3 regions of the Bacillus sp. FDAARGOS_235 genome follow, and region 2 is predicted to be linked to each of the others. Evidence: riboswitches for the same ligand, from Rfam matches in the RefSeq annotation. Region 2 holds a riboswitch; each other region holds the start of a gene.
The links. A riboswitch is a leader RNA that binds a small molecule or an ion and turns the genes downstream of it on or off. The one in region 2 is predicted to bind S-adenosylmethionine.
Positions count from the first base shown of each region.

Region 1: another riboswitch for S-adenosylmethionine. It lies ahead of A6J74_RS15155 (methionine ABC transporter ATP-binding protein); the one in region 2 lies ahead of A6J74_RS28960 (M20 family metallopeptidase).
Region 3: another riboswitch for S-adenosylmethionine. It lies ahead of A6J74_RS19445 (methionine ABC transporter ATP-binding protein); the one in region 2 lies ahead of A6J74_RS28960 (M20 family metallopeptidase).

Region 1 covers NZ_CP020437.2:2,585,966-2,596,110, forward strand. The annotation lists gene gatA (Asp-tRNA(Asn)/Glu-tRNA(Gln) amidotransferase subunit GatA) at 1-891, opposite strand, end outside; gene gatC (Asp-tRNA(Asn)/Glu-tRNA(Gln) amidotransferase subunit GatC) at 907-1,197, opposite strand; gene A6J74_RS15120 (YiaA/YiaB family inner membrane protein) at 1,339-1,575, opposite strand; gene A6J74_RS15125 (MarR family winged helix-turn-helix transcriptional regulator) at 1,806-2,288, shown strand; gene A6J74_RS15130 (ArsA family ATPase) at 2,516-3,697, shown strand; gene A6J74_RS15135 (DUF3926 domain-containing protein) at 3,690-3,881, shown strand; gene A6J74_RS15140 (HXXEE domain-containing protein) at 3,939-4,406, shown strand; gene A6J74_RS15145 (MetQ/NlpA family ABC transporter substrate-binding protein) at 4,578-5,432, opposite strand; gene A6J74_RS15150 (methionine ABC transporter permease) at 5,454-6,119, opposite strand; gene A6J74_RS15155 (methionine ABC transporter ATP-binding protein) at 6,109-7,128, opposite strand; SAM riboswitch class I at 7,253-7,357, opposite strand; gene A6J74_RS15160 (cysteine hydrolase family protein) at 7,599-8,162, shown strand; gene pruA (L-glutamate gamma-semialdehyde dehydrogenase) at 8,412-9,959, opposite strand; gene A6J74_RS15170 (TSUP family transporter) at 10,114-10,145, opposite strand, start outside.
Region 2 covers NZ_CP020437.2:5,144,826-5,154,970, reverse strand. The annotation lists partial or broken gene A6J74_RS28975 (MFS transporter) at 1-527, opposite strand, end outside; gene A6J74_RS28970 (SDR family oxidoreductase) at 686-1,450, opposite strand; gene A6J74_RS28965 (Lrp/AsnC family transcriptional regulator) at 1,619-2,059, shown strand; gene A6J74_RS28960 (M20 family metallopeptidase) at 2,229-3,434, opposite strand; SAM riboswitch class I at 3,523-3,624, opposite strand; gene A6J74_RS28955 (AAA domain-containing protein) at 3,700-6,009, opposite strand; gene A6J74_RS28950 (VOC family protein) at 6,123-6,515, shown strand; gene A6J74_RS28935 (monooxygenase) at 7,801-8,106, opposite strand; gene A6J74_RS28930 (DoxX family protein) at 8,324-8,674, opposite strand; gene A6J74_RS28925 (MarR family winged helix-turn-helix transcriptional regulator) at 8,871-9,290, opposite strand; partial or broken gene A6J74_RS28920 (DUF1259 domain-containing protein) at 9,617-9,742, opposite strand.
Region 3 covers NZ_CP020437.2:3,407,230-3,417,374, reverse strand. The annotation lists gene sufS (cysteine desulfurase SufS) at 1-1,159, opposite strand, end outside; gene sufD (Fe-S cluster assembly protein SufD) at 1,159-2,451, opposite strand; gene sufC (Fe-S cluster assembly ATPase SufC) at 2,467-3,252, opposite strand; gene metQ (methionine ABC transporter substrate-binding lipoprotein MetQ) at 3,491-4,297, opposite strand; gene metQ (methionine ABC transporter substrate-binding lipoprotein MetQ) at 4,373-5,185, opposite strand; gene A6J74_RS19450 (methionine ABC transporter permease) at 5,208-5,873, opposite strand; gene A6J74_RS19445 (methionine ABC transporter ATP-binding protein) at 5,866-6,891, opposite strand; SAM riboswitch class I at 7,201-7,308, opposite strand; gene A6J74_RS19440 (hypothetical protein) at 7,434-7,778, opposite strand; gene A6J74_RS19435 (thioredoxin family protein) at 7,932-8,240, opposite strand; gene A6J74_RS19430 (toprim domain-containing protein) at 8,244-8,588, opposite strand; gene gcvH (glycine cleavage system protein GcvH) at 8,855-9,238, opposite strand; gene A6J74_RS19420 (arsenate reductase family protein) at 9,280-9,645, opposite strand; gene A6J74_RS19415 (hypothetical protein) at 10,067-10,145, opposite strand, start outside.

The DNA of each region.
Region 1 (10,145 bases), 2.6 Mb from region 2:
AGATACTTCCTCCCAAGTTGCGCCCATACCTTCTAATACTTTTAAAGCAGCTAGTACTGACTCACGAGCTTCTTCGCCAACACCTTCGCCTAAGTATTCTTTCGGTACAGCAATGCGTAAACCTTTAACATCGCCTGTTAAACCAGCTAAGTAGTTTCCAACTTCAACATTTGCAGAAGTTGCATCCATGCGGTCAATACCTGAAATAGCTTGTAATAAGTATGCATTGTCTTCTACTGTACGTGTAATCGGTCCGATTTGGTCAAGTGAAGATGCGAATGCTACTAATCCGTAACGAGATACGCGTCCGTAAGTTGGTTTTAAACCTACAACACCGCAATATGCAGCTGGCTGACGAATAGAACCACCCGTATCAGAACCTAGAGAGAATAATACTTCTCCTGCTGCTACAGCTGCTGCAGAACCACCACTAGATCCGCCTGGAACGTAATCTAAGTTCCATGGATTTTTTGTAGCGTAGAAACCTGAGTTTTCATTTGAAGAACCCATTGCGAACTCGTCCATATTTAATTTACCGATTGTAACTGTGTCAGCAGCTTTTAACTTTTGCACAACTGTCGCATCGTAAATTGGATCAAAGTTTGCTAACATTTTGCTCGCACAAGTAGTACGAAGACCGTTAGTTACAATGTTATCTTTTACACCGATTGGCATACCGAATAATAAACCATTATCTTCAGCGCCGATCTTAGCATCTAATTCTTTCGCTTTCGCGCGTGCATTTTCTTCATCTAATGTAAGAAAAGCTTTTACGTTATCTTCAACATCCGCAATACGTTTGTAAGATTCTTCTACTAAATCCGTAACGGAAATTTCTTTGTTGTTTAACTTCTTATGTAACTCTGATACAGAATGATCAAATAATGACATCGAAATTCCCCTCCTCTATTCTAATACTGCTGGAACACGGATTTGATTATCTTTGTGATCCGGTGCATTTTTTAATACTTCTTCTACTGGTAAACCTTTTTCTGGCACATCTTCACGCATAACATTTTTCATAGTTAATACATGAGTTGTTGGTTTTACATCTGTTGTATCTAATTCATTTAACTGTTCTGCAAATGTAACTATTGCATCTAGTTGTTTTTGAAATTTTTCTGCTTCTTGATCAGTAATTGCAAGACGTGCTAAATGTGCTACGTGCTTTACATTCTCAACGGAAATTCTTGACACGGCTAGGCCACCTCCATAATATATCGTTCAATCTACAATACTATTGATGATACCAAATTTTCAGTACTTCAAGCAAGTCAACACATGGCACTTACGGCATTTTTACATAAAAAAAGAAAGGCAAACGCCTTTCTTTACAATTTACTCTTTATCTAACGGTTTATTTTTTGGAAATCTCTCGTTATCTTCTTCATTATCACGAATTGTTTTTTGTAATACAAAACAAGACATCGTTAAAAATAACGTTCCAATTAAATAGTACCCTTTTACACTAAGCGTTTCATCTAACGTGTAAATCCCAATTAGCATCCCTGAAAGCGCACAAACAAATGAAGTCCATGCTAAAAACGTGAACGCTTGCGTATTTCTTCTTCTCATCATTATCCCCCTTGTTAGATGCACATCCATTATAGATAAATATATTTACCGTTATGGATTTTTATGTAAAATTCTTTTTCTATTTATTAATCTATCATAAAAAAATGCCCTTTTAAAGATTGTTTTCTGTCTAATCTGAAAAATAAATTAAAAATATTGACATTTATTTCTATTCTATATAAAATAAAAACAAATATTACGAACCTCGAAATATACGGGAGTGGAATTAATTGTTGCAATATGAACACTTTTTAGACTTACTGCTGGATAACGCCAAGAAACTTTTCTATCCTGAAGAATGGGTAAGCCTTGATTTAACACTTTCCAAGACAGAAGTATTTTGTTTACTTTGGATGGAGCGAAATACAGATATTACAATGACAAAAATTGCTGACCTTCTTGATATACCGATGAGTACAACGACAGGTGTTGTAAATCGCCTTGTAAAAAAGGGGTATATTGAACGGTACCGTGATGAAAACGATCGACGCATTGTATTAATTCGTTTAACAGAAAACGGCGTAATGCTCGTTCAAGAAGTAAAACAAAATGCAGCCCATTACTTTAGCCTAGTGACAGAAGCATTGTCAGAAGAAGAAAAAGCATTCTTACTACAAATCTTCCAAAAAATTATGAATCACATTGCTACGTCACAGCAAAAAATAGAAGAAAAGGTTTCTACACCTAGAATGAAAAACATTCCGATTGAATAAAGTGAAACTTTAATCAGTGAGGGGTTTTCTCATCCCTCACTGATTATTAGTTGAACCAATCGGGCATTTACGGACAGTTGCCCCCCCACCTAATTTCTTTGCTCCAGCCGAATTTTTGGACGGAAGTCTTACTGCCCGTTAATGCGGGATAAAGCCCTAACTGGGTTTTTATTCACTTAAATACTTCGATGTTCGTAATATTCGATAACCGAAACAAAGGGGATAGAATGATGAGAATTATTTTGTATACAGGTAAAGGCGGCGTAGGAAAAACTAGCATTTCAGCAGCAACAGCACTTCAAAGCGCAAAACAAGGATTAAAAACATTAGTAATGAGTACAGATCCTGCTCATAGTTTAGGAGATTCATTTGGTATAAAGCTATCTTCTGAGCCATTAGAAATTCGCGAAAACTTGTGGGCACAAGAGATTAATACGATTTATGAAATGGAAAAAGGCTGGGGAAAGTTACAGAAATACATTACCTTGTTATTCACTTCCAAAGCAGCTGATGATATTACAACAGAAGAATTAACGATGTTTCCTGGTATGGAAGATTTAATTAGCTTACTTCGCGTGCTCGATTATTATAAAAAAAACACATACGACGTTATCATCATCGATTGCGCTCCAACAGGAGAAACATTAGCAATGCTTAGTTTTCCAGACATGCTCGGCTGGTGGATGGAAAAATTATTTCCTATTAAAAGAAAAGTTTTAAAAGTCGTTCGTCCTGTAGCTCAACCACTTCTTGGTGTCCCCCTTCCAACCGATGATATTATGGACGAATTAACAAATACACTTGAACAGCTTGGAGAAATGAGAGATATTTTATCGAACCGAGAAATAACAAGTATCCGCATCGTTGTAAATCCCGAAAAAATGGTCATTAAAGAAGCTCAGCGTAGTTTTACTTATTTAAATTTATACGATTATAACGTAGATGCCATCATGATTAACCGTGTCATCCCTAACACTGTCACCGATCCTTATTTTCAAGCATGGAAAGATACGCAAAAGAAATATAAAACATTAATTCAAGATAGTTTTCAGCCGCTTCCTATTTACGAAGCTCCCATGTTTGAACAAGAAGTTGTTGGTTTACCTATGTTAGAGCGTGTAGGCAATGCTTTATTTAAATCCGATCCCTCTCCTACTGAAGTGAAATTCAATGGTCGCACACAATATGTGAAAAAAGATGGCGATGAATATATTTTCGTTCTGTCCATCCCCTTCTCAAACAAAAGTGAACTTTCATTAAATCAAAAAGGTGATGAGCTTATTATTCGAGCCGGCTCTGTTAAACGTAACATCACATTACCAAAAACATTAACACACCTTTCTATTCAAGGAGCCAAGTTTGAAGAGGATGTACTAAACATTCGATTTGGAGGTGTGGTGCATGCATGAGGAATTACTACGAAAAGTAATTCGGACAAAAGTAAGAGTCGGTATGCGTATATTAGAAGAGCTACCTACTCCAATCCAGCAATCAGCTAAGCAAATGCTAAGTATTTTGCAAGAGGAGCTAGCTGCTTATCCGAAAGAACGAGAGCATCATGAAGATAATTTAAAAAGTATCATAATTGAATAATCATCTCTGTATAGAGGGCCTTTTTAGGCTTTCTATACTTTATTGGAGTGATATAAGTTGATAAAAAAACATTCCACTATTACGCTTTGGATCATTCCTTTATTATTTTTCATTCATAACCTTGAAGAAGCTTTCCAAATGCGACAATATCTTGCTAATCAATTTTCAATTCATCTTATAACTAGCCAACAATTTTTCATTGCCATTTCCATATTAACAATCTTCGTCGTACTTATCGTCTTTCTATATCAACTAAACTTCTTGTCTTCTATATACTGGATTATTTTTATACAAGGGGCCATTTTCTTTAACGCAGTGCAACATATTATTTTGTTTTTGATTTATCGCTCCTATAATCCTGGCGTAATATCCTCAGTTTTCATTGTTATCTTTTCTATTTTCTTTTTTTCATCCAAAAAACAATTAATTCATAAAAAGCAATTCGTAATTACACTCATTTTCAGCTTACTTTCTTATCCCCTTATAATTTGGATTACCTTACTATTCGCTAGCTGCTTTCAGTAATAAAAAAAGACCAGGAAAACTCCCGGTCCATCACTCTACTTAACAAACATTGGATTCTACGTTATACAAAATTGGAAGGTACAAAATTAGGGTTTTGTTTGTTAAGTAGATTATATGTTGAACGAACTAACAGCGGAGGGGTTCCTTCTATTAGTTCATTAAACCCAATGATTATTTTACGATTTTTTCAAGCTCCTCAAATGAAAGATCTACTGAAATTGAACCATCCTTTGTTTCTTTCTTAACTGCATCTGTTACTTCTTTTGAATGATATAATTCAATTACTTTTTTCAGTGTTGGATCGTCTTTATCTTTCGTACGAGCTGCGAAAATATTAATATAAGGCTTCGCATTTTCATTCTTTGGATCTTCTAAGAAAATAGGATCCTTCGCTGGATCTAATCCAGCTTGACCAGCCACACCGTTATTAATAACTGAAGCAGCTACATCTTTTAATACACGAGGTGTTTGCTGTGCAATAACCGGTGTAATTTTTAACTTCTTCGGATTTTCAGCGATACCACTTGGATCCCCAAATAGACCAAAATCTTTTTTAAGTTTCAATAACCCCGCTGCATCAAGAAGTTTTAATGCACGTGCTTGGTTCGTTGGATCATTTGGAATAGCAATTTCTGAACCATCTGGGATTTCATTTGCTTTCTTATATTTTTCAGAGAATAAGCCCATTGGTGCAATTTGTGTTGTACCGACAGCTGTAATATCTAACTTATGCTCCTTTTTAAATTGCTCTAAGAAAGCAATATGCTGGAATGAGTTTAATTCAATATCTCCATCAGCTAACGCTTTATTTGGCGTTGTATAATCAGAGAACTCAACCAGTTTAATTTTAATCCCTTCTTTTTCAGCTTTTTTCTTCAAAATTTCCCAAACGTCTCCATCCGTTCCAGTTACACCGACGCGAACTACTTTCTCTTTTGCTCCTGCACCTGTGTCTCCACCCGAGCAGCCGCTTAGTGCTGAAATTCCTACAATCGCTGATAATGCAAATGCTAAAATTTTCTTCATTTTCTTTTCCCCTCTTCCTTTTTATGATCTGCGTAAAAACACTTTCGCAAAGTAGTTTCCTAAATTTTGAGCTATCTGTACGAGAATAATAAGTAAAACGACCGTTACGAACATAACTGATGTATCAAAACGTTGATAACCATATGTCATCGCTAAGTCACCAAGACCACCACCACCGACAAGCCCAGCAACTGCAGAAAATTCAATTAAACCAACTGTCATAAACGTAACACCTAAGATCAATGGTGCTAACGCTTCTGGCACGAGAATTTCAAAAACAATTCTAAGTGGTGAAGCGCCCATCGCTTGTGCAGCTTCAATTACTCCTTTCGGAACTGAGACAAGATTTGTTTCAACCATTCTAGCAATACCAATAGATGCCACTAACGTCATTGGGAAGATTGCTGCCGCTGTTCCAATCGTCGTTCCGATCACGCTTCTTGTTAGTGGGCTTAAAGCTACTAAAAAGATAATGAATGGAACTGGACGAATTGTATTAATGATGACGTTAAGAATAGAAAAAACCCATTTATTTTCTAAAAAATTACCTTTTCTCGTTACATATAAAAGTAAACCTAGAGGTATACCAAGAATTATAGCGAATATAAGGGTTACAATTACCATTAAGAGGGTGTCCCCCGTCGCATCTAATATGCGAGGCCAAAATATACTCCAATCAACTCGCATGAGCTTCTACCTCCTTCAGCTTCACTTGCAGTCTTAAATGTTGTAATGCTTTTTGAATTTCCTTCTGTTCACCTTGCAATTCTACAAGAAGATTTCCAAATAGCACATTTTGAAGTTCAATAATATTTCCGTACAGTACATTTACATCGACGTTATAGTTTTTTGCGATATATGATAGTACCGGCTGTCCTGTCTCCTCACCAGTAAAAGTTAAGCGATAAATCTGACCACCATTTTGAATTTTCGCTAGAACACTTTCTGGCAAGTGGTCATTAATAACAGAACGTACAAAGTTTTGAGTTGTCTTTGTTTTTGGTTGTGTGAAAACATCAAACAGTTTTCCTTCTTCAATAACTTTTCCCTTCTCCATTACAGCTACACGGTGACAAATTTCTTTCACAACATGCATTTCGTGTGTAATAAGAAGAATTGTTAAATTATATTCACGATTGACTTTCTTTAATAAGTTTAAAATCTCTGTCGTTGTTTCTGGATCTAAGGCTGATGTTGCCTCATCACATATAAGTATATCTGGTGATGTTGCAAGTGCCCTAGCAATCCCAACACGTTGCTTTTGTCCGCCTGATAACTGCTCCGGATAATAGTTTGCTTTATCTTCTAGCCCTACAAACTTCAGCAGTTCATTGACTCTTTCTTTTATTTCATTCTTTGGTACTTTCGCTAACTTTAATGGATAAGCAATATTCCCAAACACTGTTCTTGAATTAAATAAATTAAAACTTTGAAAAATCATCCCAATTCTTTGTCTAAGTTTCCGTAATTCTTTCGTTGATAAGGATGTAATATCTTTATCATCTATTGAGATCGTTCCTGCAGTCGGTCTCTCTAACATGTTTACTAGGCGTAATAACGTACTCTTTCCAGCACCACTAAATCCGATAATGCCAAAAATTTCGCCCTTCTCAACTGATAATGTTACATCCTCCACAGCATGAACAGATTGCCCACCTGATTCATATACTTTACTTACGTTATTAAAAGAAATCATTTTCTTCCCTCCTATATGCTGTAAAAACTAGAAGTAGAGCTTTCGAGGTAAAATAAAAAGTGCTCTCCTTCTTATCAGTAATAAAAGATAAGAAGGAGAGCACTTATATGTACTCGTTCACATCTTCTCATCTTCCAAGCCTATAAAGACTTGCTGGAGTTAGCACGGTATTAAAAAACCCGTTGCTGAGGTATCGTAGGGCCAGTCCCTCCACCTCTCTGGATAAGAATGTATCGATTTAATTGTCGTTTAATTAATTCTCATTATAGAACTCAGAATAGTGAGAGTCAATACATTTTTTAGAAAAATATTAATTATTTCTTTATTAAAATTTTCAAATAAAAATTCATAATAAAATAGTAATCTTGAAGGTTATGTAAAATTCTTCTCCCTCATATTTTTTAAAAGGATTATTTTTTCTATGAATTGAATACTATTATTTGAATATGAAATCAGAGGAAGGTGAATATATGAAAACAGCTCTATTACTCGTTGATATCCAAAATGATTATTTTCCAAATGGAAAGATGGAATTGCGCAATCCGGTAGAAGCAAGTGAGTATGCCAGTGAGCTACTAAAACACTTTAGAATGAACGGCGGACCTATTTTTCATATCCAGCATGTAGCAATAAAAAATGATGCTACTTTTTTCCTACCTAATACAGAAGGTGTCCATATTCACGAGAATGTCCGTCCGCTTAGAGAAGAAACTGTTATACTCAAACATTATCCAAATAGCTTCCGAGAAACTAATCTTTTAGAACAATTACAACGTTTAGACATTGAACACATCGTCATATGCGGGATGATGACTCATATGTGTATTGATGCTACCGTAAGAGCTGCTTTTGATTTCGGCTTTCATTGTACCGTTATACACGATGCTTGTGCTACAAAAGATCTTTCTTTTAAGAATGCTACTATACCAGCTGTTTATATTCACAATACAATTTTGGCCAGTTTAAATGGAGTATATGCAAATGCAATGAGTACAGAGGAATTTTTGGTTACAAAAAAACACTCCATTCAGTGAGCAAAACCGAAAAGAGTGTTTCTTGTCAAACCATAGATTTTCTTTCAAATTGTATTATACAGGAAATTCTTAAAATGAATACTAAAAAATGTGACTAATAAATCAACTTTTCCCGTCACTTTATTTCTATTTACATGTTTATCCCGCTATTAATAGGGTTTAGCTCGTCCTCTTCGAATAATAGTAATATATGGGATTCTAATTTAAAAGGAGCTCTTCACATTCTGTGAAAAGCTCCTCTACTATTTCTTATAAAGTTTCAGAAGTAGTTTTTGCTTGCATGTGAAGTGCTAAGTAATCTGGGCCACCAGCTTTAGAGTCTGTACCAGACATGTTAAAGCCACCGAATGGTTGGTAACCTACGATTGCACCAGTACATCCACGGTTAAAGTATAAGTTACCTACGTGGAAGTCTTCACGTGCTTTTTCAATATGGTCGCGGTTATTAGAAACAACTGCTCCTGTTAAACCGTATTCTGTATTGTTTGCAATTGCAAGTGCATGATCGAAGTCTTTTGCTTTACAGAATGCTACTACTGGTCCGAAGATTTCTTCTTTCATTAAGCGAGCATCTTCTGCAACATCAGCAACGATTGTTGGTTGGATGAACCAGCCTTTAGAATCGTCTCCTTCGCCACCTGCTAGGATTCTACCTTCTTCTTTACCAATTGCAACATAGCTCATTACTTTATCGAATGCAGCTTGGTCATTAACAGGACCCATATTTGTACCTAATACAGCTGGGTTATCAACTGTTAATTCTTTTGTTAATTCAACAGCACGATTTAATACGTGATCATATACATCTTCGTGGATTACAGCACGAGAACATGCAGAACATTTTTGTCCTGAGAATCCGAATGCTGATGCAACGATAGATTTAGCTGCTAATTCAAGATCTGCTTCTTTATCAACAACGATTGTATCTTTACCGCCCATTTCAGCGATAACACGTTTTAACCAGATTTGACCTGGATTTACTTTCGCTGCACGCTCATAAATGCGGATACCTACATCACGAGATCCAGTGAAGCTTACGAAACGTGTACGAGGATGATCTACTAAGTAGTCACCAACTTCAGAACCATTACCTGGCACGAAGTTTACTACGCCAGCTGGTAAGCCAGCTTCTTCTAATACTTCCATGAATTTCGCAGCTACTACAGGAGTTGTACTAGCTGGTTTTAGTAATACTGTGTTACCAGAAACTAAAGCAGCTGTTGTCATACCTGCCATAATTGCGAATGGGAAGTTCCAAGGAGAAATGATAACACCTACTCCTAATGGAATGTAAGAGAAACGATTATATTCAATTGGACGGCTTTCTACTGGAATACCGTCTTTCAATTTCAACATTTGACGAGCATAATATTCCATAAAATCGATTGCTTCCGCTGTATCAGCATCTGCCTCATTCCATGGTTTACCTGCTTCTTTTACAAGGATAGCAGAGAACTCATGTTTTCTACGACGAACAATTGCTGCAGCACGGAATAAAATGTCTGCACGCATTTCTGGTTTTGACTTTCTCCAAGTTTGGAATGTTGCATCCGCTACTTGCATTGCTTTTTCAGCTAATTCACGGCTTGCTTTTGAAACACGACCAACAAGTTCCTCTTTATTTGCAGGGTTTACAGAAACAATTTTATCTTCTGTAGTGATTTTTTCTCCCCCAATAATTAATGGATAGTCTTGTCCAAGATAAGATTCTACTTTCTTTAAACCTTCTTCAAACGCTAATTTGTTAGCCTCTACTGAAAAATCTGTAAATGGCTCATGTTTGTATGCTACTACCATTCTTTTTAGCCTCCCCTTAGAAAAACGTTTACATTTTACAACATTATTCTACACGATAATTTAGATTTATTCAAATATTCCTAGACTTATATTTTAAAAATTAATAAATTTTTAAAATATAACAAAAAAAAGAGATTCATACATGCGTATGAATCTACAAAATATGAGTATATTCCAAAACATTTT
Region 2 (10,145 bases):
CATAATCCCTGATACTAGCACAAGAACCGAAACTGCCCCAAAACTAATACGCCAGCCAAAATATTGCGAAATAACGGTTGTTATAGGTAAACCTAATACAGTTGAGAACATTAAACCTGCAAGTACAATTGATGCAGCTTTTCCCCTTGAATCAGAGTGAACCAATGTTGCAGAAAAGGAAATCGCAACTCCAAAAGCTGAAGCAATACCAGTTATAATACGTGAAATCATCATAATATTATAGTTCCAAGCAATAGCTCCGAGCGATTGACCAATTAAAAATACGAACATTAAAAACAATAATGCTTGTTTGCTGCGCATCCGTAAGAGGATTGCAGTTAAAATGGGGCCTCCTATTACCATTGCTCCTGCATAAGCTGAAATTAAATACCAATAGATGATACAGAAACCTGGAATGCAAGAGCAAGTTCATTCATCATACCTGCAACCATAAATTCTGATGTAGTCATACAAAAGATTGCTAAAGCTAATAAATAATCGATGGCATAAAAACACTCCTTATTCATAATTGTAATGATTGGTACAAAAATAATGCGAAAAAAGAGCGCACTAAGCGCCACAAATAGACTCTACTGTTCCTTTGATAACTTGTTCAGACTGAAACAAGGATCGTTTCATATCTAGTAATTTACTTGATTAGCTTGATGGGTATGGAGTAGTGCCCCTATAAACAAAACCCTCCAGAAACATCTATAATCTGCCCCGTTACCCAGCGGCTATCAGAATAAGCAAGGAATGCTACTGCATCTGCAATATCTTCAACTTGCCCTATTCGTCCAAACACAGATGAATTCGTAGCAAAATTTCGTATTTCCGGATTGTCTAGCAATTTCACATTCATATCAGTCTTCGTATATCCAGGCATAATTGTATTCACTGTTATACCTCTTTCTCCAAGATGTTTAGCTAGAGGAAGTGTCATCGTATTGAGTGCACCTTTACTTAAACCGTATGCAATGGATCCTGTAAAACCAAGTCTTACTTCAGCTGATGAAATGTTAATAACGCGCCCCTCTGCTCGTAGTAACGGTAATGTTTGCTGAATTAAAAAGAATGGCGCCTTAATATTTACGGCCATAATTTCATCAAAAAATTCTTCTGTCGTATTTTCAATCGTTCCTTGTGTACCTATCCCTGCATTGTTTACTAAAATATCAATCTCTGATGTACCAACTCTTATTTGTAATTCATTTTTTAATTGTTCTACTAGCTTTTTGACACCATCCATTGAATTGAACTCAGCTTCAATTAAGAACGCTTTTCCTCCATTAGATTCAATCTCACTAATCGTTTCATCTGCAGCTGTTTTATTTCGGCCGTAGTGAATCGCAACTAATGCACCATCTTTCGCCAATCTCATTGCAATGGCACGGCCAATGCCGCGACTCGCTCCTGTTACTAACGCTACTTTCCCATCAAGATTCTTCATTTTTTCCATCCTTCCTAAATTTCCGTTTGATAAAAACCTATACTTATATTTTCATGCAAACACCAATCATTTTAAATATAGATTTATAGGTAATTTAGTTCATTCACTTATGATATTATAGTTATAATTTGTGATTCACTAAAAAAAACAAAATAAGGAGGCTACACAATGCAAAACGCAGTAAAACTGGATGAAATTGACCATAAAATTATGAACTTGTTGTATGAAAATGCAAGAATTTCTGTTTCAGAAATAGGACGGATTATATCCATGACACAGCCTGCTGTAAAGGAACGTATGAATAAACTTGAAGATCAAGGAGTTATCGCAGCTTACCGAACAAAATTTGAGCCTTCCAAAATTAATAAAAACATTCAAGCATTCATCATGTTTAAAACGAGCCAATGCTCTGATTTTATCCAATATTGTAATGCCGCTCCTGAAGTAACAGATTTATACCGAATTAGCGGGGAATTTAATTATATGATGAAGGTCATGAGCGATTCGATGGATTCTCTCGCTACATTTTTAGACTCGTTAATGCAATTCGGATTATCATCTCCTTTAATTGTTTTAAAGAGTGAGTTTGAGGAGAAATTGTCGTTCTGATAAAGGGATACGTATTATCTCCCGCTAACAGTAAAAGTTTTTCCTTTATGAGAAAAACCAACAAAATCAATGATTAGTAAACAAAAAAGAACATTGATATTTCAATGTTCTTTTTTTATATCTCTACTTATTAATTAGATTGCTATTCGAAAAGAGCACCTTAATCCCCTTATCCCTGATTCCTCTGCGCCTCTCTAAACTCTTCCTTCACCTTCTCTAACAACCCTTCTTCCGTAATTAATCGATACGCCGTATTTGCTAATGCTTTTGCCGATGTAATTAACGCTTTGTCTCCTAATTCTGAACGGGCTGCTTCTCTAAATTCATTCGTATGCGCAATTAAGTCATCTGGACCTATTTTAATGTACGGGTGAATGGTCGGTACGACTTGGCTGACGTTTCCGGCGTCGGTTGAGCCGATGCCGATTCTTTCTTTACGATTTACTTCTTCACCTAGTAGTTCTAGTTCTTCCGCTACGATGTCGTTATATGTTTTTGTTACGAGTAGTTCATCGATTTCATTTTGGAATTGATGAATTTTTACTTTTGCACCTGTTGCTAACGCTGCTCCTTGTGCTATATTTCTTACTTTTTCTGTTACTTCCGCACATCTTTTTCGCGTAGCTGCACGGATGAAGAACCTTGCTGCGGCGTAGTCAGGAATAATGTTAGGTGCTTTTCCGCCTTCTGTAATGACGCCATGAATTTTCACGTCTGAAGGAAGTTGTTGGCGAAGTGCATTAATACTATTGTAAAGCTGAATCACCGCATCTAATGCGTTAATCCCTTCTTCAGGTGAAGCTGCGGCATGAGCTGTTTTTCCGTAAAAATGAAAATCAAGTGGATCGACTGCTAGTGAAGGGCTCGTCGTCGCTGTCTTTCCGCTCGGATGAATCATAAGCGCCGCATCAATGTTTTTAAATAACCCAGCTTTTACATAACTCGACTTTGCGCTACCATTAGGCCCGCCCTCTTCTGCTGGTGTTCCAAACACGACAACTTCTCCGCCGATTTCTTCAAGCGTTTCTGATAATGCGATTGCTGCTGCAACGCTAATTGTGCCAATTAAATTATGACCACACGCATGACCGAGTCCTGGTAAAGCATCATATTCCGCTAAAAATGCGATAACTGGTCCTTGTTTTCCTGAACTTTTTCGTGCGATAAAACCTGTTTCATGCCCAGCTATATTATGCTGCAGCTGAAAACCAGCACTACCTAGTAATAAACTTAACGTTCTTGATGCATAAAATTCTTGATTACCAATCTCTGGATTCGCATGAATATCATGACTTGTTTTTATGTACTTTTCCTTATTTCTTTCTATGCTCTCTTCAATTGTTTTTCTTTGTGACGTTACTCCTGTCGCTCCCATTTTTCTTCCTCCTTTTATTTTCACGTAAAAAAGCCTCTTTCTAAAAGATAGAAAGAGGCTTCTGTATATACAGTCAAAATGAGCTTCTTTCTTATCTTTCAAGTTACCTTGCTGGAATTGGCACAGTATTCGTAAAGAATCCGCTGCCGAGGTGTCATAGGGCCAGTCCCTCAACCTCTCGTGATAAGAATTTTCATAAAATTGTATTAAATTATTTTCATTCTAAGTTCATTCCAAGTAAAAGTCAAGGAATTCCTATCCGAATTTACCGAATATCTAAAAATCCTTTTAATACACCAATTGTCTCAGGTGCTTGTAGTCTTGCACATATGTACGGAAATTCCGTACTACCTTCAAACATCATTTGAGATGTGAGAGGTGCCCCTGCCCAAAAGATTTCATCATCGATTAATACAAATGGGAATGCTTTATTTTGTCTTTGTAACTTTATGTTTTTTAATGGAACTGGTCCATCACTATAAACCGTTATTTGTGCATTTGTACGCATTAACGCTTGCCATACTCGTTTATCTACTTGCTTCGTACTTGGAAGTGAAATAATGATTTTTCGTTTTGCGGCTAAAATATCTTTTAATAGCCCTTTCGTTTCCTCCAGATTCATTTCCATAAACCAGCGTAATCGTTTCGATATTTTCCGCTCCCATAATTGTCTGGATGTCGTGCGATCATACACATCCCCGTGACGTTCTATATGAGCTGTTAATTGTGATAACGCTTGTTTTCTAGAAAGATTTTTACGCATATAATGGCAATCCGATAATTGAATGAACTTCCCTCTCGCTCTCGTTACTGCTACATTGACGAGGCGATGGTTTTTATGGTCAAAGAATAACACACCAGGTCGTTCTTGTGGATAACTATCAACTGTATCAAAGATCATCATATCTCTTTCAGAACCTTGAAACTTATGAACTGTCGCCGCTAATACTGGTATGTTTTGATATTTCGTTCTCTGCAACATTTCCCTGATACATGTTGATAAAAAGCGTGACTGCGCCCTGTAAGGCGTAACCACACCGATAGATTGCACACCATCTAGCAGTCCGATTAACATCATTTGCATCGCTACTAAACCAGACATAATATTAAAACGAGAACCCGAAGCAGCATCTTTTAACGAAAATGCTCCCATTAAACTCGTATCAAATAAAACACTCGCCTCATTTGCGAACGGCTGTAACTGTGCCAGTTCTTTACGCTCTGAAACAGACGGATGATCGTATACTCTATTTTTATAAATAAATGAATTCGTAAACTTCGATATGTCCGCATGCATACGTCTTTGTTCCTGCAACATAAAAAGGTTGGGATGTGCTTCTGATTTATTTACAGAATCAACAATGCCGGCATGATAAAACATATCTTCGCCGAGCCATTTGCGAACGAGTTCATGGTTCGCCATCGCAATCGGAGGTAACTGTAAAAAGTCACCACAAACGACGATACGTTTTCCGAGTGAAGCAGCTAATGCGATTTGCGGAACGAACGCCATACTCACTTCATCTACGACAACTAAATCAAATGTACGCTCATAAATAAGTGAATCAATTGCACATTTTGATAAAGTCGCACCAATTACTTTCGCATTTTCAATATATTCTTTTTCTACTTCTTTAATTTTCGCTTTTTGCTTTCGAAGATCACTTTCAATCTCTTGTATACGCTTCTTATCAGCAGATGTTGCTTTATACGATAAAATTTTTTCACGAAGTTCTTGGCGTGTTTCTTCTAAGTAGAGTCTTTCCTCACCCCATGATCCGTTCGTCGTTTCAACTAACTTCGACGCAAGTAACGTTTCATGATTTCGTATATGTTCATGTTGACTATAACCGTAACGAACAATTTCGCCAGGCGTCCATTTCTTTTTCTTTTCAATTTGCTTCGTTACTTCACTCATTAATACGTCCACTGCCGCATTACTATGAGCTAACACAAGTACCGATTTTCCTTTTTGGTAATGAGCCGAAATAATACGTGATAAATTGTACGACTTCCCTGTTCCAGGCGGTCCCCATACGTACGTTGTCGGATTGTAAAATGAACGATACGCCAATTCATTTTTCGGATTTTTCATCTTCTCAATATGTTTCGGACTGCTCGTCCCATCAACAAGACGCTTTATACGATTACGTTTTAGCTTATCTTTATGTGCCTCTTTCAATCGCTCTTGCAGTTGCTCTAACAATTGCCACGGTTCACTATATAAAACCGCTTCTCTTATTTCACCTTGTATATAATCATTTAATTTCAGTTCTATTTCTAATCCATGTACAGATAATACTTCCCCTGTCGCTTCCTCACCATCGAACTCAATTCGAATTGGTGAACCTTCAGGTAAGCTTACTTCCGAAATAAGCTGAAATACATACACTGTATTTTCATAATCTGTATATAAAAAACGACCGTTCATAATAGAAATTTTACTACCACCTATCGTTTTCCAATGTTTAATTTCATATGCTAATGCATAATGCCACTCTTTCATCGTTTCCGATAATGAAGGAGTTTGAGTAGGTGTATTCATCGTATAATCTCCTTCCTTCTCCCCAAACATACTTTCTCACTATACCATATAACACGCTAAAATTTGTAAGGTTTTTATCTTGATTATTTTCTTAATTTTCAATATCATTTTACATATAAAATTTTCAGAAAGAAGGAATCTACATGCCAGTTAGAAGAATAGAACACGTTGGACTTATGGTTGCAAACTTAGAAACATCTATTACTTTTTATGAAAAAGTAGTCGGCTTACAGCTCATTAAACGTATGGGGCACCCGAATCCAGATTTAAAACTCGCCTTTTTAGGTGTGGAAGAATCGAAGGAAACGATACTGGAACTCATCGAAGGTTATAACTCTTCTCTTCCAGCAGAAGGAAAAGTCCATCATATTTGCTTTAAAGTGGATTCATTAGAAGATGAAATTGAAAGAATTCAAAAACACAGCGTAACATTTTTACTAGGAGAAGAAATCGAAACATTACCAGATGGAACACGTTACATATTCTTCGCTGGCCCTGATGGGGAGTGGATTGAGTTTTTTGAGACGGAGAGATAGAAAAGGAAAAGGAGCCGGAATTCTGTCTCCTTTTTTCCCAAGTGCAGAAACGGTTTGAACACCATTAACTTTCACCCTGAAAATTCACCAAAATTAAGAAAAAATCGTTTTGTTAGGAGTATAGAGAATGATCAATGCTGTTTACATTCTTATTTTTTGGGTGCTTATACTATTTCCAACCCTTTATATAATAAAGATAAAGAAGTGGACTATAAAAGCAACTGCCTTATTTCTTGGAAGAATCCTATTAAGCATTGTCTATTTCATAAATGGAATGGTGTTAGGTATAATTAAGAGTTCCGGCAATGAAAAGTGCTAAATCTGCAAATGGGAGTTAATTATATATTTTCATAAGACACTCTTCCCCTCTATTCATATAGTATCGGCGGTTGTATATTATTTCTTACTAATTACACAGAAATCATCTTCATATTGTTTATTTTTACAAGCACCATACTGTCGTAACAAACGGTAAAACCTCTCTTTTTCACATGTATGTTAGTACCATAAATGATTTTTTTATTTAGAATGTGCTTATTACTAGTTTGGTTTTCGTATAAATAAATCCTATTTATCCTCCCTCTTTTGTGCTTCTCTATATTTGTATCCTACATAATAAAAATTTCTTTTTTCTTATGCATTTCTTACAATTTCCTTACGTTCAAATCACTTCTATAATTAGGTAGGTTTTATTTTAAAATCTCCAGGATAATAAATGCTTATATAATCCCACGATTTCATAGAAGATGGATTAATAACCCTGCGCCAAATCATCATGCACATCTCTGATATTTCCTTGGATTCCCCCCCTCAACCTTTACAACAGTTCCAAACGGCATCAACACTTCTTCACGTTCTTATAACTAGTAATAACTAATCAACTCCTTACCTGAAAATAAATTAATATAGAAAAAGAGAGATAAGGTTAAAATACCTTTATCTCTCCTTTTCTCTCACAAATTTTGCGAAGGATTTTTTTGTTTTTGGGTTCATCTGTTTTCTTAGCTTGATGGGCATGAGACGTTAAGGAAAAGCAGACTGAAAGAATTAAAGGAGAAGAAATTATTTCAATAAATTTTCTTTAAAGTACTTTTACGTCACTTTCACAAATGTAAGAACTCTCATATATTACACTTCATACATCCTTTTCCAAGGAACAATATACCGATACACAAATCCCTATTTATATAGGGATTTTTTTGTGCAAGTCCCCTCACCATCAATTCAATAATTTAAAAAAGAGGGGATTATCCCCCTCCTTTTACGCTTGCTCCGACTGTCGAAATTATTTAATATACCCACGATTCAGTTCCGTTAACTTTTCATTGATGTTAAAAATTCTTACTCTAATATCTTTAACACCAACTGCTTCAAGTCTGTTCTTGTGCATTTCAGCGTATTTTTCAGCATCTTGTTTTTCCTCAAATACATAAATGCCTCCAGCTTCTTTTGTTTCTTCATTCTCAGTCCATATTTTCCAGTGGAATCCTTCTTCTTCGTTAATACTATTTGCTAAATCCCAAAATGCTTCTTCCATTTCTTCACCAAAAGGACCTTCAAACGGAAAATCAACTTGTAATAAATACGCCATTTTCACTCACTCCTATTTTTAATATAAAATTCATCAGGAATTCCTTTGTATAAAAATCCTTCCCATTCTTTTACTGATTATGATTCGAATGATAGTAATGTCTAAATTCGTATTGCTATTATTATTCAAGCATTAATTTGAGAATCCCCCTATTTGTAAAAAAACTACAAAATGTTAGCAACTTGAACGCATACAGTTTAACGGCTTCAGGTTATGTTTAAAAAATATGATAACAACTTATTCCTATACTAAGGACAAACAAAACAAGTGCAGGTATCGCTTTCTTAAAGGAATCTCTCGCTAATACAATAAGAGTTAATGCAGCTGCAAGCATCGTACCGCCTAACAATAATCCTGCTAATAAAGCTACTATTGGAATCCAAATTCCTATCAACATTCCAATTGCTCCTACAATCTCAAAAGCTCCAGTTAAGAAATTAAAAAACGAAGGTAAACCAAATCGTTTGAACTCCTCTGCCATTTTCCCAGATATAATTTTCGTACCTGTCATTAAAAAGAACACAAACAACAAAACTTTTACAATATTGATGAAAATTAAAATAGTAATCACACCTTTCTTATTATTTGATCAAAACTCAGTATTGTTCAGGTAGTAGTCACTACCTATACCCTATTTCCTGAGATTGATCATAGGGAAATTGCTTCAATATTTAAAGGGGTAAAAATTATATGCTATAGCATATATAATACATAAAACAAAGTTTGTTCCTTATGAATAGCATAGTATTAATAAGGAACAAGTATTAATAGCGTGTATCATACAATTTGTTTAATAATGATTGTAATACTTTAATCTCTTCCTCGCTCAAATTACTCGTAACGAAATGGTGAGCGTCTGTCACTACAGGCAAGATGGTTTTCTTTAACTCGTCACCTTTTTCAGTTAAAAAAAGGTTATGTGAACGCCTATCTTGGTCATTCAAAGCCTTCTTTACAATCCCTTTTCTCTCCATTGACTGTATCATTCTTACGACAGTAGTTTGATCTTTATCAATAGCTTCTGCTAACTCTTTTTGAGTAGTGCCCCTTTGGCTACAAAGAACACTAATAATTCCCCACTGCTCTGGTGTAACTCCATAAGGCTTTAATTTCTTAGTAAAATAATTAGTCATTTTCACATCAGTACGATGAACAAGATAGCCTATTAAATCATGTAAGTTCATGGATCACCTCTATAAATTAAGATATAAAAGGATATAGCATACCAGTCAATTATTCACAGTGAATGTATTTGTTTCACTATTTATATGCTATGACATATATATTAAATTAGGTCATTTTAATTGTCAAATGAATTACCTATTGTTTTCAAAGTCAAAATCTATTCCATACATTCCTCCGGTGTGATTTCTGCTGACTATTTCTTCTCCATTCTACAGAAGTTCCGTAGATCTCCCAGCTTAATATGACCACAGTAATTTTTAGCGCTTCATCCTCTTTCTTTTTATGATGTTCTTATAACATTTTATAAAATTTGATATCTACAGGCAGCCACACATTTTCCACCGACGAATCTTTCTTGTCCGCCGATAATTCTTGCAAACTGTTGACAAATTGATTCCTCATTAATCGCCATACCTTTCATCATCACCCCTTTTACTGTTAGGTTATGAATGAATACATAGGTCTGAAATGGTAATGAATCTATGCTATTATAAAAAAGATGATGGGAATCTAACGAAATCTATTAGCTCAATTATTCTTGATCATTTGTATTGTTACCAGAGTTTAAATGGTGCAGAATTTTTATTTTATCCCGCAGTAACGGGCAGTAACGCTCCCACCTCAAAATTTAGTGAAAACAAAGAAGTTAGGTGGGGTCGGGCTGCCCGTAACAGCCCGATTGGTGAGGGCTAATAATCAGTGAGAGATAAACACCCCACTGATTAAACTTTCACTTTATGAGGTGTTTTTCCTTTTATGCTTGCTGGGCGACTGAAGATAAAACTCGGCTATTATATGTTAAGATATTTTTAGAGGGCATAAAAAAACACCCTAAGGTGCCATCCTCTGACTTG
Region 3 (10,145 bases), 1.7 Mb from region 2:
CTTCTTTTGTATTATATAAATAGAAGCTCGCACGTGCTGTTGAAGAAGCTTTCAGCCACTTCATAAGCGGTTGTGCACAGTGGTGTCCTGCGCGAACCGCAATACCTTCTACATCTAATACTGTCGCTACATCGTGAGGATGTACGTCTTCAATATTAAATGTAACAAGACCAGCGCGATGCTTTGGACCATAAATTGTAACGCCATCTACTTCTGATAGTCTTTCTAAAGCGTATTGCGCTAATTCATGTTCATGCTTTTCAATATTATGAAGACCGATTTCTTCTAGGAAATCAATTGCCGCACCAAGTCCGATTGCATTACCGATAATCGGTGTACCTGCTTCGAACTTCCACGGAAGCTCTTTCCACGTAGATTCTTGTAAGTCTACGAAATCAATCATTTCACCACCAAATTCAATTGGTTCCATATTGTTTAGCAATTCTTTCTTACCATATAATACGCCGACACCTGTTGGTCCGCACATCTTATGAGCAGATAATGCGTAGAAATCACAGTTTAAATCTTGTACATCCACTTTCATATGAGGTGCACTTTGTGCTCCATCAACGATCATGATTGCACCGTTTTCATGTGCGATTGCTCCGATTTCTTTTACAGGGTTAATCGTTCCAAGTACGTTTGACACGTGCATAATAGAAACGATTTTTGTATTCGGTGTAACAGTTTGACGAACATCTTCTAAAGAAATTGTACCGTCTAGTTGAAGCGGAAGGTATTTCAAAGTTGCGCCAGTTTTCTTCGCAACTTGTTGCCACGGAATGATGTTACTATGGTGTTCCATGTAAGAAATAACGATTTCATCGCCTTCTTTTACATTTTCAAGACCATAGCTAGCCGCTACTGTATTTAATGCTGTTGTCGTTCCGCGCGTGAAAATAATCTCTTCCATTGATTTCGCGTTAATAAACTTGCGAACTTTCTCACGTGCACCTTCATACGCGTCAGTAGCTTTCGTACCGAGCGTATGAACACCGCGATGCACGTTAGAATTATATTCTTTATAGTAACGTTCTAACGTTTCAATGACTTGAATTGGTTTTTGAGAAGTTGCTGCACTATCGAAATAAACAAGTTGTTTGCCGTTCACTTTTTGATCAAGAATTGGAAACTGTTTGCGTATTTCATGAATATTCATTAGCGAACTTTCCTTTCAATTACCTCAACAAGCTGTGCTTTTACTCCTTCAATTGGAAGCTCATTTACTACAGGTGCTAAGAATCCATGGATGACTAAACGTTCTGCTTCGCGTTTTGGAATACCACGGCTCATCAAGTAGTATAATTGGTACGGATCTACGCGGCCTACTGAAGCTGCGTGACCTGCCATTACATCATCTTCGTCAATTAAAAGAATTGGGTTTGCATCTCCGCGAGCTTTCTCGTCTAACATAAGAACGCGAGAAGATTGTTGTGCATTTGATTTAGATGCACCGTGTTCAATCTTACCAATTCCGTTAAAGATAGATGTTGCACTATCTTTTTGTACACCGTGTTTTAAAATCCAACCTTCAGAGTGTTTACCGAAGTGAACAACTTTAGTTGTAAAGTTTTGTGTTTGGTTACCACGGCCAATTGTTACTGTTTTCGTATCAGCATATGAACCGTCGCCCATTAAGTTCGTAACGTTCTCTGAGATTGTGTTTCCGTCATTCATAAGGCCTAGAGCCCAATCAATGCGGCCGTCGCGTCCTACAATGCCGCGGCGGTTAACGTAAGTTGTTACGTCTTTTGCTAATAAATCAACCGCACCGAATTTCACTTGTGCGCCTTGTTCCACGATTACTTCTGCTACGATATTTGCAATACCTTTAGCATTTTCATTTGCAACATAGTTTTCTACATAAGTTGCAGTACTGTTCGCATCAGCTACGAATAATACGTGGTTATATACGTTAGCTTCTTCGCCGTCTACTAAGAATACAGCTTGAAGTGGAGTTTCAAGAACAACGTTTTTCGGAACATATACGAATGCACCGCCGTTGATTAATGCAGCATGAAGTGCAGTTAGACGATGCTCGTCTACTTTCACGCCGTCTTTCATTAAATACTTTTGTAATAGTTCAGCATGCTCTGTTGCAGCTGTTACGATGTCTGTAAAAATAACACCTTTTTCTTTTGCTTCGTCTGCTAAAGAAACGAACGCAGTTGTACCAGTACGTTGTACTAATACGCTGTTATTTTCATCGATTAAGTTTTTCACTGCTTCTGGAAGCTCTGTTAAAGAACTTACAGGCTCTTGCTTAGCAGCGTCGCCTTTTCCGATAAAGTCCCATTTTTCAATTTTCGTTTTATCAGGCGTTGGCATTGGAAGTTCTGTTGCTTGTGCAAGAGCTTGTAAGCGGAACTCAGTCAACCAAGCAGCTTCGTTTACTTCGCTAGCGCGCTGACGGATTGTTTCTTGATCGAAAGGTAATGTACCGATTGTCATGTTTATGCTCCTCTCTTACGCTTCTTGCTCTGCTGTTTCGTCTTCAATACCTAATTCTTTTTTAATCCAGTCGTAACCTTCAGCTTCTAGACGTTGTGCAAGCTCAGGTCCACCAGATTTAACGATACGACCGTTCATCATAACGTGAACGAAGTTTGGAGTGATGTAGTTTAATAAACGTTGGTAATGCGTAATCATTAGGCAACCGAACTCTTCGCCGCGCATTTGGTTAATACCTTTAGATACAACTTTTAACGCATCGATATCAAGACCAGAATCGATTTCGTCTAAGATTGCAATTTTTGGCTCAATCATCATTAATTGAAGAATCTCATTACGTTTTTTCTCACCGCCAGAGAAACCTTCATTTAAGTAACGTTGTGCCATTTCTGGATCCATTTCTAGGAATTCCATGTTTTTATCTAACGTACGGATAAATTTCATAAGAGAAATTTCATCGCCTTCTTCACGACGTGCGTTAATCGCAGAACGTAAGAAGTCAGCGTTTGTAACTCCGCTAATTTCACTTGGATATTGCATTGCTAAGAATAGACCTGCTTGTGCGCGCTCGTCTACTTCCATTTCTAATACATCTTCACCGTCAATGATGATGCTACCTTCTGTTACTTCATACTTTGGGTGACCCATAATTGCAGAAGATAAAGTTGATTTACCTGTTCCGTTAGGTCCCATAATTGCGTGGATTTCTCCACCTTTTACTTCAAGGTTTACACCTTTTAAAATTTCTTTGCCGTCAATTGATACGTGTAAGTCTTTAACCGTTAATGTAGAACCAGCCATCTCAATACCTCCATTAATCCTATATATACATTTTAAAAATTCCTAAAACGTTCATATTCTCATTTTATTCTCATTCTAATTTTATATCAAATAAAATGATATCGCAAACGACGAAAAAAAGTAACAATTTTTTCACAAATGTATATAAGTATTTCCTTTGCATCCTTATATGATACACCTTTCTTCTTATATATATAAAGAAAAAAGGACTGATAAATTCCCAGTCCTTTCCTTACGTTTATTCACTTACCGGAAGTACAGCACCTTTATATTCTTTAGTAATAAAATCCTGAATTTCTTTTGAATGCAATACTTCTACCAGTTCTTTAATTTCTTTTTTCTTCTCGTCACCTTTACGAACTGCAATAATATTTGCATACGGAGAGTCTGATCCTTCAATCGCAATTGCATCCTTTGTTGGATTTAATTTCGCATCAATTGCATAGTTTGAATTAATAAATAAAGCATCTCCCTCATTATTTTCATACAGCTTCGGTGACAGTCCAGGTTCAACATCTGTTTTAAACTTTAAGTTTTTCGGATTTTCTACAACATCTTTTACTGTCGCCTTAACAACATCTACTCCATCTTTAAGCTTAATAACGCCACCTTTTTGTAATAGTGCTAACATACGGCCGCGCTCAGCCACGTTATTACTCATAATAACTGTTCCGCCCTCTGGCAGGTCTTTTAAGCTTTTATATTTCTTAGAATAAATGCCCATTGGTTCTAAATGAATTTTTCCTGCGTTTACAATTTTATATCCTTTTTCTTGAATTTCTTTATCTAAATATGGAATGTGTTGGAAGTAATTCGCATCAATTTCTTTATCCGCTAACGCTTTATTCGGTAAAACATAGTCCTGGAACTTTTTAATCTCTAATTTAATACCCTTTTTCTCTAATATTGGCTGTGCTTTCTCCAAAATGACAGCGTGCGGCACGTTAGAAGCTCCAACGACAAGCTTATTTTCCTCTTTTCCCCCGCAAGCAGCTAATGTAAATACAGATAGCGCTGTAACAACTGACAGTATAATCTTTTTCATCTGATATCCCCTTCTCCCCTATAGGTATGTAGTTAGAAAAAAAGAGCCGGCATACACCAGCCCTTCTTCAAACAATTATTCTTTTACAGGAACAACTGCCCCTTTATACTCTTTAGTAATAAAGTCTTCAATTTCTTTAGAATGCAACACTTCTACAAGAGCTTTAATTTCTTTCTTATCTTTATCCCCTTTACGAACTGCTACGATGTTAGCATACGGAGAATCGCTACCTTCAATTGCAATCGCATCTTTTTCTGGGTTTAATTTCGCATCAATTGCATAGTTAGAGTTAATTAGAACAGCGTCGCCTTCTTTATTGTTATACACTTGTGGTAATAAACCAGGCTCGATATCCGTTTTGAACTTTAAGTTTTTCGGATTATCTGCAATATCTTTCGGAGTTGCACTAACTGGATCTACTCCGTCTTTAATTTTTAAAATACCTTCTTTTTGTAAAATTGCTAAACCACGTCCATGGTCAGTAACGGAATTACTCATAATGATTGTTGCCCCGTCTGGCAGTTCTTTTAAGCTCTTATACTTTTGAGAGTATACACCAATTGGTTCTAAATGAATTTTCCCCGCTATTTCAAAATCATATTTTTTATCTTTAATTTCTTTTTCTAAATACGGAATGTGCTGGAAGTAGTTTGCATCTAATTCCTTATCCGCTAACGATTTATTTGGCAACACGTAATCTTGGAATTTTTTCACTTCTAATTCAATTCCTTTTTTCTCAAGCAACGGTTTTGCCTTTTCTAAAATTTCAGCGTGCGGTACGTTAGAAGCCCCAACAACTAGTTTCTTTTCATCTTTATCTTTCCCGCCACAAGCAGCTAACCCAAAAATTGAAGTTGAAATAAGTGCTGTAAGTAATAATTTTTTCATTTGAAATACCCTCCTGTTTTCATTATCTTTTATCTATTCGAGTCGTTACACTATCACCAATCCACTGAATGAAAAATACAACTAGTAACACACAAATTGTCGCAACGATTGTTACATCGTTATTTCCACGCTGGAATCCTTCTAAGTAAGCAAGTGTTCCAAGACCACCAGCACCAACAACTCCCGCCATTGCTGTGTAGCCTACTAAAGCAATTGTCGTTACCGTAATACCAGATACTAACGCTGGTAATGATTCTGGAATTAACACTTTTAAAATGATTGTGCTTGTTTTTGCCCCCATTGCTTTTGAAGCTTCGATTACACCTTTATCAATTTCACGAAGTGCAATTTCAACCATTCTTGCGTAAAATGGTGCCGCTCCAATAATTAAAGCTGGCAATGCTGCACTAGCCCCGAGAATTGTTCCAAGGATAATCTTTGTGAATGGAATTAATAAAATGATTAAAATGATGAACGGTATAGAACGGAATATGTTTACAAAGGCTCCAATCCCTGTATTAACCGCTTTGTTTTCCCATAAATTATCTTTCGATGTCATAAAGAGTAACAATCCTAAAATGAGTCCTAAAACAAATGTGGCAAGCGCTGCGATTGCCGTCATATATAACGTTTCACCAGTCGCTTCTAACATTTGATTCCAATCAACATTTGCGAGTAACTTATCCATGTGCAATCACCTCCAGCTCTACTTGATCTTGATGTATTCCCTCTATCGCTTGCTGGATTGCTGTTTCCTCACCATTTAAATGAACAACTAAACTTCCGTAAGAACCGTTATTCGTTTGTGCGATATTTCCTTGCAAAATGCTAACTTCTATATCACTGCGTTGCATTAATCTTTGAAGTACTGGTCTTTCTACAGCCTCGCCGACAAACTGCAAGCGAATTACTTTGCCATCTGGATATTTTTCAATTAAACTTTCAATTGTTTCGTTTGTATCTTCAGAATCTGTTAACTGCTGTACAAAGCGTTTCGTAATGTCTTGCTGTGGATTACGGAATACGTCAAGTACTGGACCTGTTTCTACGATTTTCCCTTTCTCCATTACCGCAACACGATTACAAATCTTTCGAATTACGTGCATCTCATGTGTAATCAATACAATTGTTAAACCGAGACGCTTATTAATATCAAGTAGTAAATCTAAAATTTGATCTGTCGTTTCCGGATCCAGTGCTGACGTTGCTTCATCACATAAAAGCACTTGTGGGTTGTTAGCTAACGCTCTAGCAATCCCAACACGTTGCTTTTGTCCACCACTTAACTGGGATGGATACGCGTCTCCTCTTCCTTCTAATCCAACGAGATGAATTAACTCATCAACACGTTTTCTTCTCTTCTCCTTATCAACACCTGCAATCTCAAGTGGAAATGCGATATTTTCGCGTACAGTTCGTGACCAAAGTAAGTTGAAGTGCTGAAAAATCATTCCAATTTCTTGCCTTGCCTTACGAAGTTCACTTCCTGTAATTGCTGAAATGACACGATTTGCAATTGTAATTTGGCCAGAAGTTGGTTTCTCTAACTGATTAAACAGCCTTATTAAAGAACTTTTCCCAGCACCACTATATCCGATAACACCAAATATTTCGCCTTTTTCTATTTTTAAATTGGCGTTATCTACAGCAGTGACATCACCGCTTTTTGCCTTATATATTTTCTTTACATTTTCTAATAAGATCATGATGTTCACCCCTTTTTTAAGTAAAAAGCGCAAGCGGCTCGTTTAGAACAAGTGGACGCCCGAATCCCTGACGTAGAGGCGCTTTTTGCCTCATAGGAAGGGATGAAACGAACGACTGTTCTAGCCGCTGGAGCTGGATTTCATAAAACTTTGGATAGACTCCGCAATTTTTTTATTTTTCATGCGTGTAATCTATCGCCATAGCTCCTCTTATTATTTGAATGTCCTCCACATTCAAACAACAAAAAAACCTTTCCGCTTTAGAGAAGCAGAAAGGTTTATATGCGTATATAACAACATTATCCCTCTCTCTCATCTCTCAAAGCATTCGCTTTGCAGGAATTGGCACCATTTCAACATAAGTTGACGGTTGCCGGGCTTCACAGGGCACAGTCCCTCCACCTCTCTTGATAAGAGAAATCAGATTTAATTTTCGTCTGATTTGTAATTTATGAAATTGTCTATATTTTATGAATTGAATTGTATCAATATCCACACGTCATGTCAACAAGAATTTTCACAAAACAAGAAACTTCAGAATTTTAAGCACCTACTGACATCGGTTTACATATATGAAACATCGATTCAACTAATAGCATCGTTCGATATGTTCCCGAATATTGCACACGTCCATCGTTCATTAACGTTTGCAATCTTACATTTCCGTTCACTAATTGTTTTACATCCTCTTCATCTAAGCACACAATTTGTTCCGTTCCTCTTGCCTCTTGTGACAATTCTATATAATCTCTTGAAATTTGTAATGAACAACTTTCATCTCCAAAGCGGAAATTAACAGTTTTTTCTCCTTGTCTTAAAAGCGGTTCTAAATGATATTGACCGTTAGCGTAATTTACAAATGATTGAAGCAAAGAATATAATTTCACCCTAAATCACATCCTTCATATCACTTTCTATTACATACCATTTCCCTCTCACTAAAGAGCAATCCTGTTACTTTCGCTCGACAAATACTGTATCCATCCCGCATGTCGACATATTTCCCAAGAAATATGTCGAGGCGGCAAAAACTTTGCCGCCTACTTTAATTCCGTATATAAATATTCAACCGAATGAAATGCATATATCTTCTTCATGAGTGTCCCATTTTCAAAAACAAGTAAACAAGGCACACTTTCGATTCCATACTCTTTCGCTAAATGCGGAGCATAATTTAAATCTAACATTCCAATTTTCAACTCTTCAATCGTCATCTCGACAACCGTTAACATCTTCTTTGCTAATTGGCATGTTCCACACATCGGTGTATATACATATAGCACTGTTTTTTCTTCATTCTCTATTAGGGCTGTAGCTTCGGCTCCTGTCCAGTCAATCACTTCTATCATTCCTTACCGTAAATATTCTGTATAAACGTCAATGTCAGCTCCCCATAATACATTTGCTAAATGTGAAGAAGGTGCAGTCGCCACTTCTCGGTACGAGCGATCAATATAAATATGCTCTGCTTGCGGAAATTCTTTTCGAAACTGTTTCCTTAACTTTTCTCCTGCATCATCAGCATCCACTAGCACATATACGTCCTTATCAAAAAACTGATCAATGAGCTCATCCATTTTCGACAAACCAATTGTACCATTTGTACAAACAATTTCCACCGGTTCACGAATAATAGATTCAATCTTTCTTCTGTCTGATTTACCTTCTACAATAATGACTTTTTCTACATAAATCATATGTCATCACCCGATCACCATATACTATACAACCTTTAACCTAGTATATAGTATATTCGTTATTTTCATGTTGTTTCCTGTTTATTTTTGCAAAAGAAAAGCGGAAGCGGCTTGTTTAGATTGTAAAAAGCATGAAACTTCACTAAATAGATTTCCCATTAATGTACTCTCACATGATAATTGATTCATATATATGTGCTTTTCAACTCATTATGTAGCACAAAATAAAAAGGACAGCACAAAGGCTGTCCTTCAGTTGACTAAAATTAGTCTTGGTTTGTCATTTCTGCATATTTTTCTGCAGTTAATAACTTCTCAACTTGGCTTGCATCAGAAAGTTCAACTTTAACCATCCATGCACCCTCGTATGGAGATTCGTTTACAAGTTCTGGTTGGTCACTTAATTCTTCGTTTACTGCTACAACTTTACCGCTTACAGGTGCGTATAATTCAGAAACTGTTTTAACAGATTCTACGCTTCCGAATGGCTCGTCAGCTTCGATTGTTGCACCTACTTCAGGAAGTTCAACGAATACGATATCGCCTAGCTCACCTTGTGCAAAGTGAGTAATACCGATTACAACTTCATTACCTTCAGTTTTTACCCATTCGTGTTCTTCAGAGTAACGTAAATTATTTGGAATGCTCATGACTGTACCTCCAGTGAATGTATTAATTATGTAAAAATACCTTATTGGTACTTTTTCCACACACTTTCAAACTGCTCTTCGTTAAAACCAAGTGTTACATTCGTTCCATCTGTTACAATTGGACGTTTAATCAACATGCCATCAGATGCTAAAAGCTCATACATTTCGTCTTCGCTTGCATCTTTCAACTTATCTTTTAGACCAAGTTCGCGGTAACGCATTCCACTTGTATTAAAGAATTTTTTTAATGGTAATTCACTTTTTACATGTAAATTACGTACATCTTCTTTTGACGGTGGATTTTCAACAATATGAATCATCTCATATGCTACATCGTTTGCCTCAAACCATTTCTTTGCCTTTTGACATGTGCCACACTTTGGATATGAATAAAATGTTACTGTCATAAATTCACCTACTTTTTTACTAACCTTTACCTTTATCATATAGAAAACGTTTTATTATTTCAAACGATTATTCGCTAAACTTTTACTTATTTCGTGATAAATTTTAATAATCCTGCGAATTTTTCTTATTTTTCCGCCATTTGTTAAGAAAAAAATAAATATATAATTTTTTTCGATTCTTCTCTCATTCTGCATCGAACATATATCTTAAACAAACGTTTGATTAATTTTCTATTTTTCTATGTGAGCCTTTGTGCTGCATCAATTCTTTCCTACCGAACATACATCTTAAACAAACGTTTGATTAATTTCCTATTTTTTTATGTGAGCCTTTAAACTGCATCGATTTCTTCCTACCGGACATGCATCTTAAACAAACGTTTATTCAAAAAAGAAGAAGCCCCTTTTACGGCCTCCTCCATCATCGACTTAAATAATCTGAAATTGTTTGAAACACTACTATATACATATTATGAATATTTTGATTGGAAACCGTATCT